4 regions of the Bacteroides cellulosilyticus genome follow, and region 4 is predicted to be linked to each of the others. Evidence: riboswitches for the same ligand, from Rfam matches in the RefSeq annotation. Region 4 holds a riboswitch; each other region holds the start of a gene.
What was found. A riboswitch is a leader RNA that binds a small molecule or an ion and turns the genes downstream of it on or off. The one in region 4 is predicted to bind cobalamin.

Region 1 (3,172 bases), 1.8 Mb from region 4:
GAATACTCAGTTGGAAATACCTTTTAAAGGCAATGTCGATCCTGTGAAATTGGAAAAAGCATTGCAGGAGCATGCTGACCGTATACCGTTTATCATCGTTACCATTACGAACAACACGGCCGGCGGACAGCCCGTATCCATGCAGAACCTTCGTGAAGTCCGTGCTCTTGCGGATAAGTATAATAAACCTGTATTGTTTGACTCCGCACGTTTTGCGGAAAACGCTTACTTCATCAAAATGCGTGAAGATGGCTATAGCGGTAAAACGATAAAGGAAATTACGAAAGAGATGTTCGACCTGGCAGATGGTATGACTATGAGTGCCAAGAAGGATGGTATCGTCAATATGGGAGGCTTCATTGCTACACGAAAAAAAGATTGGTACGAAGGTGCCAAAGGCTTTTGCGTGCAATATGAAGGGTATCTTACTTACGGTGGTATGAATGGTCGTGACATGAATGCACTTGCCACAGGACTGGATGAGAATACGGAATTTGATAATCTGGAAACCCGCATCCGTCAGGTAGAATATCTGGCAAAGAAGTTGGATGAATACGGTATTCCTTATCAGCGTCCAGCAGGCGGACATGCCATTTTTGTGGATGCAACGAAGGTACTGACGCATGTACCGAAGAAGGAATTCCCGGCACAGACTCTAACGGTTGAGCTATATCTTGAAGCCGGTATCAGAGGATGTGAAATCGGTTATATTCTGGCAGACCGTGATCCGGTTACCCGTGAGAACCGTTTTACCGGACTGGATTTATTGCGCCTGGCTATTCCCCGCCGCGTATATACGGATAATCACATGAATGTAATAGCAGTAGCGTTGAAGAATGTTTTCGACCGTCGTGAAAGTATTACTAATGGAGTCCGTATTACTTGGGAGGCTCCCCTGATGCGTCATTTCACTGTTCAATTGGAACGTACATAACTACTTTCTTTTTCATAATACAAATGAGGTTACCCGAATTCATATGTTGAAGGGGTAACCTCATTTCTTTTATTTATCTTCTTTCTCGTTATTCATTCTGTAACTTAATGCTCCTGACGGGCATTTCTTGATTTGAGCGATCAATTCTTCCGTCGTTGCATTTTCAGCCGTTATCCACGGTTTTTCTTTCGGATGATACACATTCGGAAGGGTCTTGGTACAAATGCCTGCATGTTGGCACAGGCCGGGTTGCCAGATGATGGTCACTTCCCCGTTCGTATATTCTTTCTTTATATTCATAACTATTTATTATTGAATGTGAATACCTTTCATTACAATTCTTTTCCATTCGGGATGTTTGTGAATGTATCCCGCTACAAACGGGCAGAGAGGTACTAATCTAAGTCCTTGTTTTTCTATATCTTTTAATGCTTTTTCTACTAACTGGCTGCCGATGCCTTTACCACCCAGTTGAGTGGGTACTTCGGTGTGTGTCAGGTAAATCTCCCCATTCGTTGATTTTATATACTCAATCTTTGGAGTATATTTATCGACATGGAACTCATATTGGTGACGTTCTTCATTGTCGATCAGTTCATAATCTGCTTCCATAACTCTTCGTATTAATTGTTTACTGTATGTATAACACGCGGATGATGAAATTTGTTTTGGGAAAGTTACAGAATAAAATGTCCGGGCGAAATCCCTTCGACCGGACACCATTCAAATAAACTTGGCAGAGTTTATTGTTCCTTACTTTCTTTGAAGCAGAGTGGATGAATGAAATGATGGGACGATTTGCCCGTTTCATTTAGACTCAACGCTTTTTCCTCGAAAGCAGTGATAAAAACAGTGCATGGCAGGTCTTCTGACTTGTTTCTGTTGCCAGGCGCCTTCCCGGAAGCGGACTTCCAGTGGCTATTGGTAGTTTGCCTGCAACCTATCATGAAACTTACAGCAGCGGGACTGTTCAGGATTTGCACCTGATTCCCTTTTAATTACCGTCTCCGAACAAAGACAGTAAACCAATGCATCGCAAAGATAAGGAAAAAAGTGATTAGTGGTTAGTGATAAGTGATTATTTTTTTATGCAATCACAAACCGCTAATCACTAATCACTTACCACTAACCGCTTCTTACTTTTCCTTTGCCAGCGTGAATACGAATTCCAATCCGCCACCCTGGTTGTTCTTGGCCGAAATGGTACCTCCATGGATGATTACCGAGTTCTTTACGATAGCCAATCCCAATCCCGTACCGCCCAGTTTGCGTGAGCGTCCTTTATCTACCCGGTAGAAGCGTTCGAATAAGCGGTTCAGATGTTCGGGAGAGACACCTACGCCGGTATCGGCAAAACTGAAATAGTAGAAATTCTCGTCCTCGCGGAAACAGCTGATGTTGATGCGTATATCCGTGCCTGCATAAGCAATGGCATTGTCCATCAGGTTGCGGAAAATGGAGTATAGCAGGGAGTAGTTTCCCCGTAGTTGTATCTTCGGTTTTAGGGAGTTGACTACGGTGATATGCTTTTCTTCCAGTTCCAGGGATACCTCGTTTACGATATTGCCTACCAACAGGCTGATGTCTACTTTCTCCATGTCGATCATGTTGGCGGCTTCGTCCATACGCGTTAATACGGAGATGTCGCGTAGCAGTCGGCTTAGCCGATTGCTTTGAGCATAGCATCGCTCCAGGAATGTCTGCATCTTCTCCCGGGAGATGTTTTCATTGTTGACGATGGTTTCCAAATAGCCCTGTATACTGCTGACCGGGGTCTTCAGTTCATGTGCAATGTTCTGTGTCAACTGGCGTTTCAGGCGTATCTGCTCTTCTTCCTGGGTGACGTCGTTGATGGATATCTCGAAGCTTAAGTCCTGGAATATAATACATTCTACAATAAACATACGTCCATTCTTATTGATGCTGATAGACATACGCTTTTCTTCCTTGCCCGGACGCTTGGGAGTCTTGTTGATGAAATCCGTGATTTTCTGGAACTCACTGATGGAGAATATTTCCTCTGTTGTTTGCAGGTTGGAGTCCGAAATCAGGTTGCTATACTGTGTAAACAGGTTGTTGACCAGGATTTCTTTCTTGTCCTTATTGAATACGCCCAATCCTTCATGCGAGGTTTGTAAGTGGGTGATCAATTTCTCCCGCTCAATGTATAGTGCCTCTTTGGTTTCCCGCAGTCGCTTGTATATTTGGATGATATGTTGTGAAATCTCTCCCAGTTCG
Region 2 (3,172 bases), 2.4 Mb from region 4:
ATGTTCAGGCCCTCTTTTATCATTTATTATAGTTTCGTAATTTTCCCCATAAAAAGAATTGCTCCCGTACTCTTTTCCTTAATTACGAAAGCAAAAGGACGGTCTACATAGAAAGATATAGGAGTAGATGGCCCGGCAGAAGTTTCCAACATTCCACCAACTGTAACAGCCGCTGCTTCAGTACCTTCCTCATCTACATTTACATAAGTAAATTGCTGCAAAAGCCCAATATATAACTCGGCAGCCGACATTTTAGAGAAATCAGCCTTATAACCATCAAAGGCATCCTTCATCCCCATAGCAACCATATCCTCTATGAGCATCTTGTCATACTCCACTTTGAAACGGGGAAGTTTAACCTGCAATTGCCTGCTCGACAAAGCTGCATTCCATTCCTTCCAGTTTTCATAAGTCAACTCGGACAAACTCTCATCTAAAGTCTTATCCACGGCAGGCAATAAGAGCACCATACTGAAAGCTTCATTGCCATACGGCAATTCTGCGATGGAGAATGCTGAGTTCTGAGCATAATTAAACGTTTCTGTCTGATTCATCATGTTCACTTTCTGCTCAGTACCATCAGAATTAGTAAAATTTTCCTGGCGAGTATCCGATTTTTGGAATTGACTCTTCCAAATGCCTTTGAAGTAGAGTGCATTAATCAAATACATACGTGCATCTTCCGGTATTCTCTGTATAACCTCTTTTATACAATTATTCGTCTGCTCAGCGCACCACCGGTTAATCACATCCTTCGCTGTGGGAGATGTAAAATCAAGTTCCTGTACCTGGGCATCATACATCTTCTTATTCACCTCCACAAAAGAATCGTAAACTTTAAAACCTTGTTTTACCCAAATAGAATTGGCGATTCCTAATTGAGTGGTATTATCTAAATCCAATAAAGCTGAAGTTAGCTTTTGATTATAGTTATTCAGATCATCAAGAGAGAAAGAAGCGGCAGGAAATCCCAATACGTTCTGCATTTCAGTAAGCGTATTGCCCGAAGCTCCGTTAGTAATCATTGATAAGCAAAGTGATGCACTCAATGGAGACACAAAAACATTCGGTTTTTCCTTTTCGGTACTGCACACCTGATCGAAGAAACGGAAAGCAAAGTCTGTACCTTTGTCCATTAAATCTTGTTCCGCACGGGTGAGATTGATGTCTTGACGTGGTTTTGGTTCCGGTTGAGAGGGGGTCTCATCATTTTGACAAGCTGCAAGGATACTGAGTAGGCTTAGCGCAGCAATAGTTTTCTTTAGCATAAGCATTATAGTATTAGTTTTCTATTAAGTTACTCTGTTAGAATAAATGCATAAATTTATAAAATACTGCACCACATTACAAATTAAACATAAATCTTTCCTATCTTTGCTCCCGGTTTTGTTGGAGTATGCTTTTCGGTATACTCCATGAAAAGGGAATTGGGTGTGACTCCCAAACAGTCCCGCTGCTGTGATCTCCTATTGCAGGATTTGCCAATCACCTGTGCCACTGCCAATATTCGTATGGTGGGAAGGCGGCAAATCCGGAGTAAGTCAGAAGACCTGCAAAACCGATCATTTTTTATGCCTTCGAGGAAAGGGCATGAGGTGTATCTATTTTATAGCTTTCTGTATATGATAAAAGATAATCTATGTCGGTACATCTGGCTACGGTTTTGTTTGTGTTGCCTTGTGTGCTGTTTTTGTGCCAGCCTGCAAGCACAACAGACGGGAGACTCCATTACGGGAAAAGTACATGCCATTCCGGAAGTGGGGATAAAAGGTCGGCGTGTGCCACGGGCTCTCTCAGCAACCGCCCCGCTCCAACAGATGAAGAAAACTGATATGGAACGTTTGGGAGTATCGGATGTGGCCGATGCAGTTCGTCATTTCTCGGGAGTCAGCGTTAAGGATTATGGTGGAATTGGTGGATTAAAGACTGTTTCTGTACGCAGTTTGGGAGCGCAACATACAGCAGTCAGCTATGATGGAGTGACTGTCAGTGATTGTCAGTCAGGGCAGGTAGATATCTCCCGTTTTTCGTTAGACAATGTTTCCGAACTGGAACTCAGCATTGGTCAGAGTGATAATATTTACCAGACAGCGAAGATGTTTGCCTCTGCCGGTGCTTTAAGTATCGAAACCGCACGTCCGGATTTCAGTAACCGACCTTTCCGGTTGCTTGCAAATATGAAAACCGGTTCTTACGGGCTTGCTAATCCTTCTCTATTTTATGCTCAGAAATTAAGTAACCGTTTCAGTCTTTCTGCCTATGCTGATTATTTACGGGCGGACGGCAATTATCCTTTCAAAATGTGGAATGGGAATAAACTGATTGACTCCAAACGAAACAATAGTGATATAGAGACTTATCGGGCGGAATTAAATTTGTTTGTAACTCTGAATGAGAAACAGGATTTGAAAGCCAAAGTTTATCTCTTTGATTCGGAAAGAGGGTTACCCGGCGGAGTGATTTATGACAATCCGTATGCTGCCGAAAGACTATATGACCGTAATTATTTCGGCCAATTGAAGTATGAGAACCGATTCTCAGAGAAATGGAAGCTACAAGCAAGTGGAAAATTTAACTTCAGCTGGAACCGGGACTATAATAATGAATCTTCCGGCATTACAGACAATCGTTTCCGCCAGACTGAGACTTACTTATCCGCTACCCTATGGAGCGAACCGGTAAAAGGGTTATCTTTCTCATTAGCACAGGATTTCGCCTATAACTATTTGTCAACAACTTTACAGAACAATCAATATCCGGAACGTTTCACCTATTTAACAGCAATAGCCACACACTATAAAAGCAACCAATTTTCTGCTACCGCTTCTCTGCTGAATACTTATATTACAGAGAATGTACGGACAGGAAAAGCTGCTGCAGACCGTAAACGCCTTTCACCCGCTGTCAGCCTGTCGTGGAAACCTTTTGATTTTGGTCTACGTTTCAGGGCTTCATACAAAGATATCTTCCGTACGCCGACATTCAATGATTTGTATTATCTGATAATTGGCAACCATAATTTAAAGCCTGAAGTTACCCGGCAATTCAATGTAGGTACAACGTGGAATTCTACTTCATTGGAATTTATCGACTATCTAAGCCTTTCAGTAGATGCTTATTATAATCGGGTGAAAGATAAAATCGTGGCAATACCCACTATGTTTATCTGGAA
Region 3 (3,172 bases), 960 kb from region 4:
TTGTCCACCTTGCGGAAGAATCCGTTTGCTTCATAGTAAAGTGTATGTCCGGCGGCAGGATGCCACGTGCCGAACAGTGCTGCATTGAAGTTGTTGCTTTTCTCCGGTTCCAGTGCCACGTTGGCATTGATGGTGACCCCGTTGCCCAACAGTTCGCGTGCAATGGGAAGTCTCACGCTATGTTCGTAGGATACTTTTACGGCGAGAAATTCTGCGATAGTGTACCGAAGCCCGGCACCATAACCCAAATAGTTCTTGGTGGTGCTTCCCCGCACCTCATTAGAGCCCGTCACGCTGCCCTGGTCAGTTTGTCGGATATTCGGGTGGTTGATGTAATCTTTTATAAAAAACACATTTTCCATCTTTCCATTCAGAAGTGACTGGTTGTATGAAAAACCCAGGATATGCTTGGTCACAATGTCTTTGGAAGCCTCGAAAGTGTCATCCAAATCATCATAGCGGTCGTTGCCGGTGCGGCTCAGATGGTAGTTCAGATTAAAGTTGTGGTGTTCGTTCAACTGATAGTCCAGATTAGCGCGGGCAATGGTCAACGGACGTTTATAGTGGCGCATGGACGGTCCTTTGCCCGTAATTTCATTGCGCGGGCTCACTATATAGCCGCCATCCCAGTAATATTGCCGGTAGGCAGTATCCACGGTTATTGAATGGTCCCAGGTGTGAGAAAGGGAGGCGTTCAACTGCATATTCTTTAAAACGAAGTCACGTTTCCGGTAACGTGCCGAGATATTCCAGGCATCCGAGTTCTTTTCTGCCATACCATAGACTTTGCCTTGAACGGAGCCGGTTTGCAACTCCTTGTCTGTCTTGGAATAAGAAGCGGAAATAAAAAATGCGTCTGTCCAGGATTTGTTGACAACCCCGGCTTCTACTTGTGCCAGTAAAGAGAAGTAGTCATCGTGGAAACGTTTAGGATTACCATAAATGAAATTGTCGCCACTTTCATCCCGCATTTGCACGTCCTTCATCCTATAGTCATTCTTCGAATAGTTCACTCCGACGGTAGGCTTGATAATCAGTCCTGTTTTGGGCTCCACTATTTGTGCGTTCAGATCTGCCTTGTGTGTATGAAATGAACCGATGCTGTAAGAGACATCCAGATAGTTCTTCTTTTCCTCTTTTGTGATAATATTGATAGCACCACCCAATGCATCCGTTCCCAGGCTTGCAGGAACTACACCTTTATATATCTCAATCCGGTCTATGATATTTACCGGCAGGTTAGCGAGCGAAACGCCACTTCCTTTGGTGTCCAGTGGCATTCCATCCAGGAAGTAGCGGACGGAATTTCCTGACAAACCGTTAATGGATAAATCGAAATCCGAACCGACACCTCCTTCTTCTCTGACCTTGATACCCGTTGTCCGGTTCACCAGGTCATTGAGGTTGTTTAGTGAATTGACGATGGGTTTTATGTCAAGAGCATTGACAGAGAAAGCCCCTTCTTTCACTTTCTGTGTCTGGGTCTTTCCGTATACTTCAACGGAATTCAGGACAACAGAGCTTTCTTCCAATGTAAAATTGAGTGTTTTGTTTTGCTGGATATTAAGGGGTGTCTTTACAGTTTGATAACCTACTAAAGATACGACAAGAGTATGTTTTCCGGGTATGACTTGTAGGGAATACCGGCCGTTGTCATCCGTATAGGTTCCGGATGAGGTGTTTTCTACGGCAATCGTCACCAAAGATAAAGGAGCGCCATGCTGGTCTGTCACCTTTCCCGATAGAGTAATTTTGTTTTGTGCCATTATGCTTATCTGCGAAAGACAAGTCAGCATAAATAATACACATGAAAAAACTTTCATTTCAGTCTTTTTAAAGTATTTATGACTTACTTTCGGGAGGATATACATGAAGAGAGAGAATTCTTTATGGAGGATAAAGAACTGCCAGACTAAATGTTTTTTCTGCTTTATTTCCCGAAAGCATTAAAACTATATCATTTTTGGCAGGTCTTCTGACTTATCCATCTTTGAATGCCTTCCCATCCGGTTTACGGACAGTGGCTAATTGGGTATATTCAAGATTTGAAACGGATTTTACAGCAGCGGGTCTGTTCAGGATTTACACCTGATTCCCTTTTCACCATCCTCCCCATAGCGACAGGGAGGTATGGAACCAAAAACCGCTGCAAAGATATGAAAAAAGTCTGTCTGAACAAAAAGCATCCTTGAAAATGTTCCCTGTGGCATAGAAAGAGGGGGGAGTAGGGGAGATAAAAGTGCTTAGTATATGAATTCTGTCTTGTCGTTTATATCCGTAATAAATTAAAAAGACTATCTTTGTAGTATAATAAAAACAATGCTTCATGAAAACAGCGGAACGTAAACAACTATTGTTTCAACGCCTATTGGCGGTAAACGATGAGCGCCTATTAGAAGAAATTGAGACTTTATTGGATAGACGTTGTCCGGATGATATTCTTTACTTCTCTCCAGAGTTAAAGGAAAAGGTTGATAATGCATTGGAGCAGATGAAACGGGGAGAAGTGATAACTACTGAAGAAATGAGAAATAAGTTAAGTCAATGGAGCGGAGAGTAGAATGGACAGATGCAGTACTTTTGGACATGAGAGAAACTTTTGAGTTTTATGATTGTCGCAATGGTACATCTCTGTGTGAAGATGCCACAATTTATAAATAAAGGATATATCCGTGAAAAAGAACATGATATTTATTCACGGATATATCTCTATATATTGTACAATTTAGGGAAGCAGTAATTAGAACGACCGTCCTTTATATACGCTCGATTCGGATAATGGTATTACTTTGCCATCCAGTGACAATCTGTTTGAGTTGAAATTCGGGTTGATTGTAACGGATGCATTGTTGGTATCGTGGGTTAATCTGATGGAAACTTGTGCGGAAATTCCGACACCCATCACACTGAAACTGCAAGTTACATTTCCCTTTTTATCTGTGGCTGTTTTAACTTCACCCACTCTTCCGTCTACGGTTATACCGCCAATGCCGTTAGGACCTGCATAGGGGCCGTTGAAAGCAACCTGAACGGATGCTTTTTCACCGTTTAAAAGAACAAAGTTGGTATTTGATGTAACGAAAGCACTTCGTCCTCTTTTAAACGTAATACGGTCAGCTTCCAGTACGAATTTTCTGTTGTTGATAGCTTGTACAGCATCGGCATATGCCCG
Region 4 (3,172 bases):
TATTCTTTTTCTATGAAATAATTCATATACATCAGAAATTCCGGTGTGGCGCAGGCGCCGCTGAGCATACTCGATACGATAAATACCATATTGATGAATCCTCCGCAGAAAGACTTCAGATTGGTGGGTGCCGTGGAGTTACCGCCTACGGATGCGGTTCCGCTGATCAGCCACGGATACATGGTGATGCTTGCGCAATAATTGGCAAGATTGGTTTCATCATTCTTGTATATGAAGTGTTGGTTCAGCAATTCGATGTAGCGGTCTGAAAGTTCCTTGCCGTACATGTCCTTCAGGCGGTCAGTCAGCAAACGGCGGTTCAGACGGATGAAGTTCGATTTGGGGAGTTCGCCTATCAGTGTGGCTATATTTTTATTTTCCACATTGGCGTTAGCGTCATACTTGCTACCGGTGGCAGGGTTGGAGGCATCGCAGTAATCCATTAGGAAACGGAGCTTGTCACGTACTTCCCGGTCTTCCAGATGTTTCTGTCTGTATAGCATGAACGCTTTTGCTACACTGTAATAGTGTTCAGCCATCAGTGCCACTTCTACTTGGTTCTGTATATCTTCTACACTGGTTCCATCACTGATGTTCACGCGGCTGAGTATGTTGGTGATCACATCTTGTGTGGCAAAACTGCCGACAGATAAAAATGCTTTACTAATTGCGTTCTTGATCTTATCAAGTGAAAACGCTTCTTTTTTCCCATCTCTTTTGACGATGAAAGTCTCCGAATTGATCATACCTGTAATTTAAGATTTAACAAATAAATATTCTTTGTTTAGTTAGCTATACTAAATCAAACGACAAAATAAGGAGAGTAAGTAATAAAATGAATCTTGGAGGATGCACTCTATCGCTTTTCACCCGAAAGCCTGAATGATTACAGATATCGGCAGGTCTTCTGACTTGTTTCCGTTGTGGCGCCTTCCCGGTCTTTGCAGGACCAGTGGCTAAAGAATGCCACAATCTTTTCTCCACATGGTAGGGAGATGAAACTTACAGCTACGGGGATAGTCCCTGATTTTCACAGGATTCCCTTTTAATTCCGTTTCACGCTTGCGGTGATTTGGAAACCGTTATCGCTGACAAAGTTAGAAATAAAATCAATAATCCAACGGATGATAGAAAAAAATATTCCCTGCTTATATTTTTTGTTTTAAAAAGCATCTCCAATGATAATTTCCACTATCTTTGCCCCGAATTGGTTTCGGATGAACATTTCTGTCATTTGGATTAAAAGGGAATCGGGTGTAAATCCCGGACAGTCCCGCTGCTGTGAAGCTCCATAACTTTCTTGATAAATACTTTAGCCACTGGCTGTGAATTGGAGGCCGGGAAGGAATCAGAAAGGGAGTCAGTCAGAAGACCTGCCATTCGTTAAAGTCTGTTGCTACTCGTGGGATTAGGGGAACAGTACGAACGAATAATTGTTTTAATTTAATTAATGCGAGAGGGATGCCTATGAAAAAGGTATGTCCGCGTTGTGGTGCAACCTTTGAGTGTATGCACGATCGGATTTTGTCATGCCATTGCGCTACGGTACGACTGAATGAGCAGCAACGTGCTTATTTGCAAAAGAATTATCCGGGCTGTTTATGTCATGACTGTCTGACGGCAGTCAAAGAGGGTATTGTTATGGATGTATGTGATGCACCCCTTTGCGATAAACAGAAGAACAATGATTAAAAAAGTATTGATTGCCAATAGAGGCGAGATTGCTGTACGTGTAATGCGTTCCTGCAAAGAGATGGGAATACGTACAGTAGCTGTCTATTCGGAAGCGGATCGTGCAGCAAAACACGTCATGTATGCCGATGAAGCCTGTTTGATAGGTCCGGCAGCTTCCAGAGACAGTTATTTGAATATAGAGAATATAATTCGTGCTGCCCGGCAGCATGAAGCGGATGCCATCCATCCCGGATATGGTTTCTTATCTGAAAATGCCGACTTTGCCCGTCGTTGCAAAGAAGAAGGCATTATTTTTATCGGGTCTTCTGCCGAAACAATGGAAGCGATGGGTGATAAAATCTCAGCCCGTAAACACATGATTGCAGCCGGAGTACCGGTAGTTCCCGGTACGGAACAACCCTTGCAGAGTGCCGGGGAGGCTGTGATGATATGTAATAAGATCGGCTATCCCGTGATGCTGAAAGCCTCTATGGGTGGTGGTGGAAAAGGTATGCGACTGATACATAGTGAGGATGAAGTGGTTGAGGCTTACAATACCGCCCGCTCGGAGTCTATGTCTGCTTTTGGTGACGATACGGTATATCTGGAGAAATTTGTGGAGGAACCCCATCATATTGAATTTCAGGTATTGGGTGATAATCATGGCAATGTGATTCATTTATTCGATCGCGAATGTTCTGTTCAGCGTAGAAATCAAAAAATTGTGGAGGAAAGTCCATCTCCCTTCCTCACTCCGGAATTACGCAGAGAGATGGGAGAGAAGGCTGTGGCTGCCGCCAAAGCAGTGAACTATTCGGGTGCAGGTACTATCGAATTTCTGGTTGATAAGCACCGTTATTTCTATTTCCTGGAAATGAACACCCGTTTGCAAGTGGAACATCCCATTACCGAAGAAGTGGTGGGTGTGGACTTAGTGAAAGAACAGATCATGATTGCAGCCGGTTATCCGTTGCATCTTAAACAGGAAGATTTGTTTCAGCGGGGACATGCTATCGAATGTCGTATCTGTGCGGAAGATACAGAGAATAATTTCATGCCGTCTCCGGGAATCATTAAGTTATTGGCTGAACCGAACGGTATCGGTGTCCGAATCGATAGCTATGTTTACGAAGGGTATGAGATTCCTATCTATTATGATCCCATGATCGGAAAACTGATCGTATGGGCCACCAATCGGCAGTATGCCATTGAGCGTATGCGCCGTGTGCTGTATGAGTATAAAATTACCGGATTGAAGACCAATCTTACTTATCTGAAGCGCATCATGCACAACCCCGATTTCGTAAAGGGAGAATACAACACGCTGTTTATCGAGAAAAACTCGCGTATGTTGCAGCGTCCTAACAGTAATAATGAAGAAATTGAGAATATTGCCATGATTGCCGCTTATATAGATTACCTGATGAACCTGGAAGAGAATTCTTCCACGCAATCGTCTGATGGTCGTCCTATCAGTCGCTGGCGTGAGTTCGGTTTG

Region 1: it holds a riboswitch for cobalamin, as region 4 does, so the genes downstream of both, K6V21_RS23715 (GNAT family N-acetyltransferase) here and K6V21_RS16220 (cysteine-rich CWC family protein) in region 4, are expected to answer to the same signal.
Region 2: it holds a riboswitch for cobalamin, as region 4 does, so the genes downstream of both, K6V21_RS26145 (TonB-dependent receptor plug domain-containing protein) here and K6V21_RS16220 (cysteine-rich CWC family protein) in region 4, are expected to answer to the same signal.
Region 3: it holds a riboswitch for cobalamin, as region 4 does, so the genes downstream of both, K6V21_RS20295 (TonB-dependent receptor) here and K6V21_RS16220 (cysteine-rich CWC family protein) in region 4, are expected to answer to the same signal.

Annotation. Positions count from the first base shown of each region.
Region 1 is NZ_CP081903.1:6,153,087-6,156,258, reverse strand. Features, by position in the region: gene K6V21_RS23725 (tryptophanase) at 1-934, shown strand, start outside; gene K6V21_RS23720 ((4Fe-4S)-binding protein) at 1,004-1,234, opposite strand; gene K6V21_RS23715 (GNAT family N-acetyltransferase) at 1,244-1,546, opposite strand; cobalamin riboswitch at 1,775-1,979, opposite strand; gene K6V21_RS23710 (sensor histidine kinase) at 2,071-3,172, opposite strand, start outside.
Region 2 is NZ_CP081903.1:6,810,026-6,813,197, forward strand. Features, by position in the region: gene K6V21_RS26140 (serpin family protein) at 27-1,268, opposite strand; cobalamin riboswitch at 1,370-1,573, shown strand; gene K6V21_RS26145 (TonB-dependent receptor plug domain-containing protein) at 1,623-3,172, shown strand, end outside.
Region 3 is NZ_CP081903.1:5,343,524-5,346,695, reverse strand. Features, by position in the region: gene K6V21_RS20295 (TonB-dependent receptor) at 1-1,823, opposite strand, end outside; cobalamin riboswitch at 1,948-2,156, opposite strand; gene K6V21_RS20290 (hypothetical protein) at 2,327-2,560, shown strand; gene K6V21_RS20285 (DUF4251 domain-containing protein) at 2,741-3,172, opposite strand, start outside.
Region 4 is NZ_CP081903.1:4,382,265-4,385,436, forward strand. Features, by position in the region: gene nrdD (anaerobic ribonucleoside-triphosphate reductase) at 1-746, opposite strand, end outside; cobalamin riboswitch at 880-1,099, opposite strand; cobalamin riboswitch at 1,192-1,396, shown strand; gene K6V21_RS16220 (cysteine-rich CWC family protein) at 1,462-1,692, shown strand; gene accC (acetyl-CoA carboxylase biotin carboxylase subunit) at 1,685-3,172, shown strand, end outside.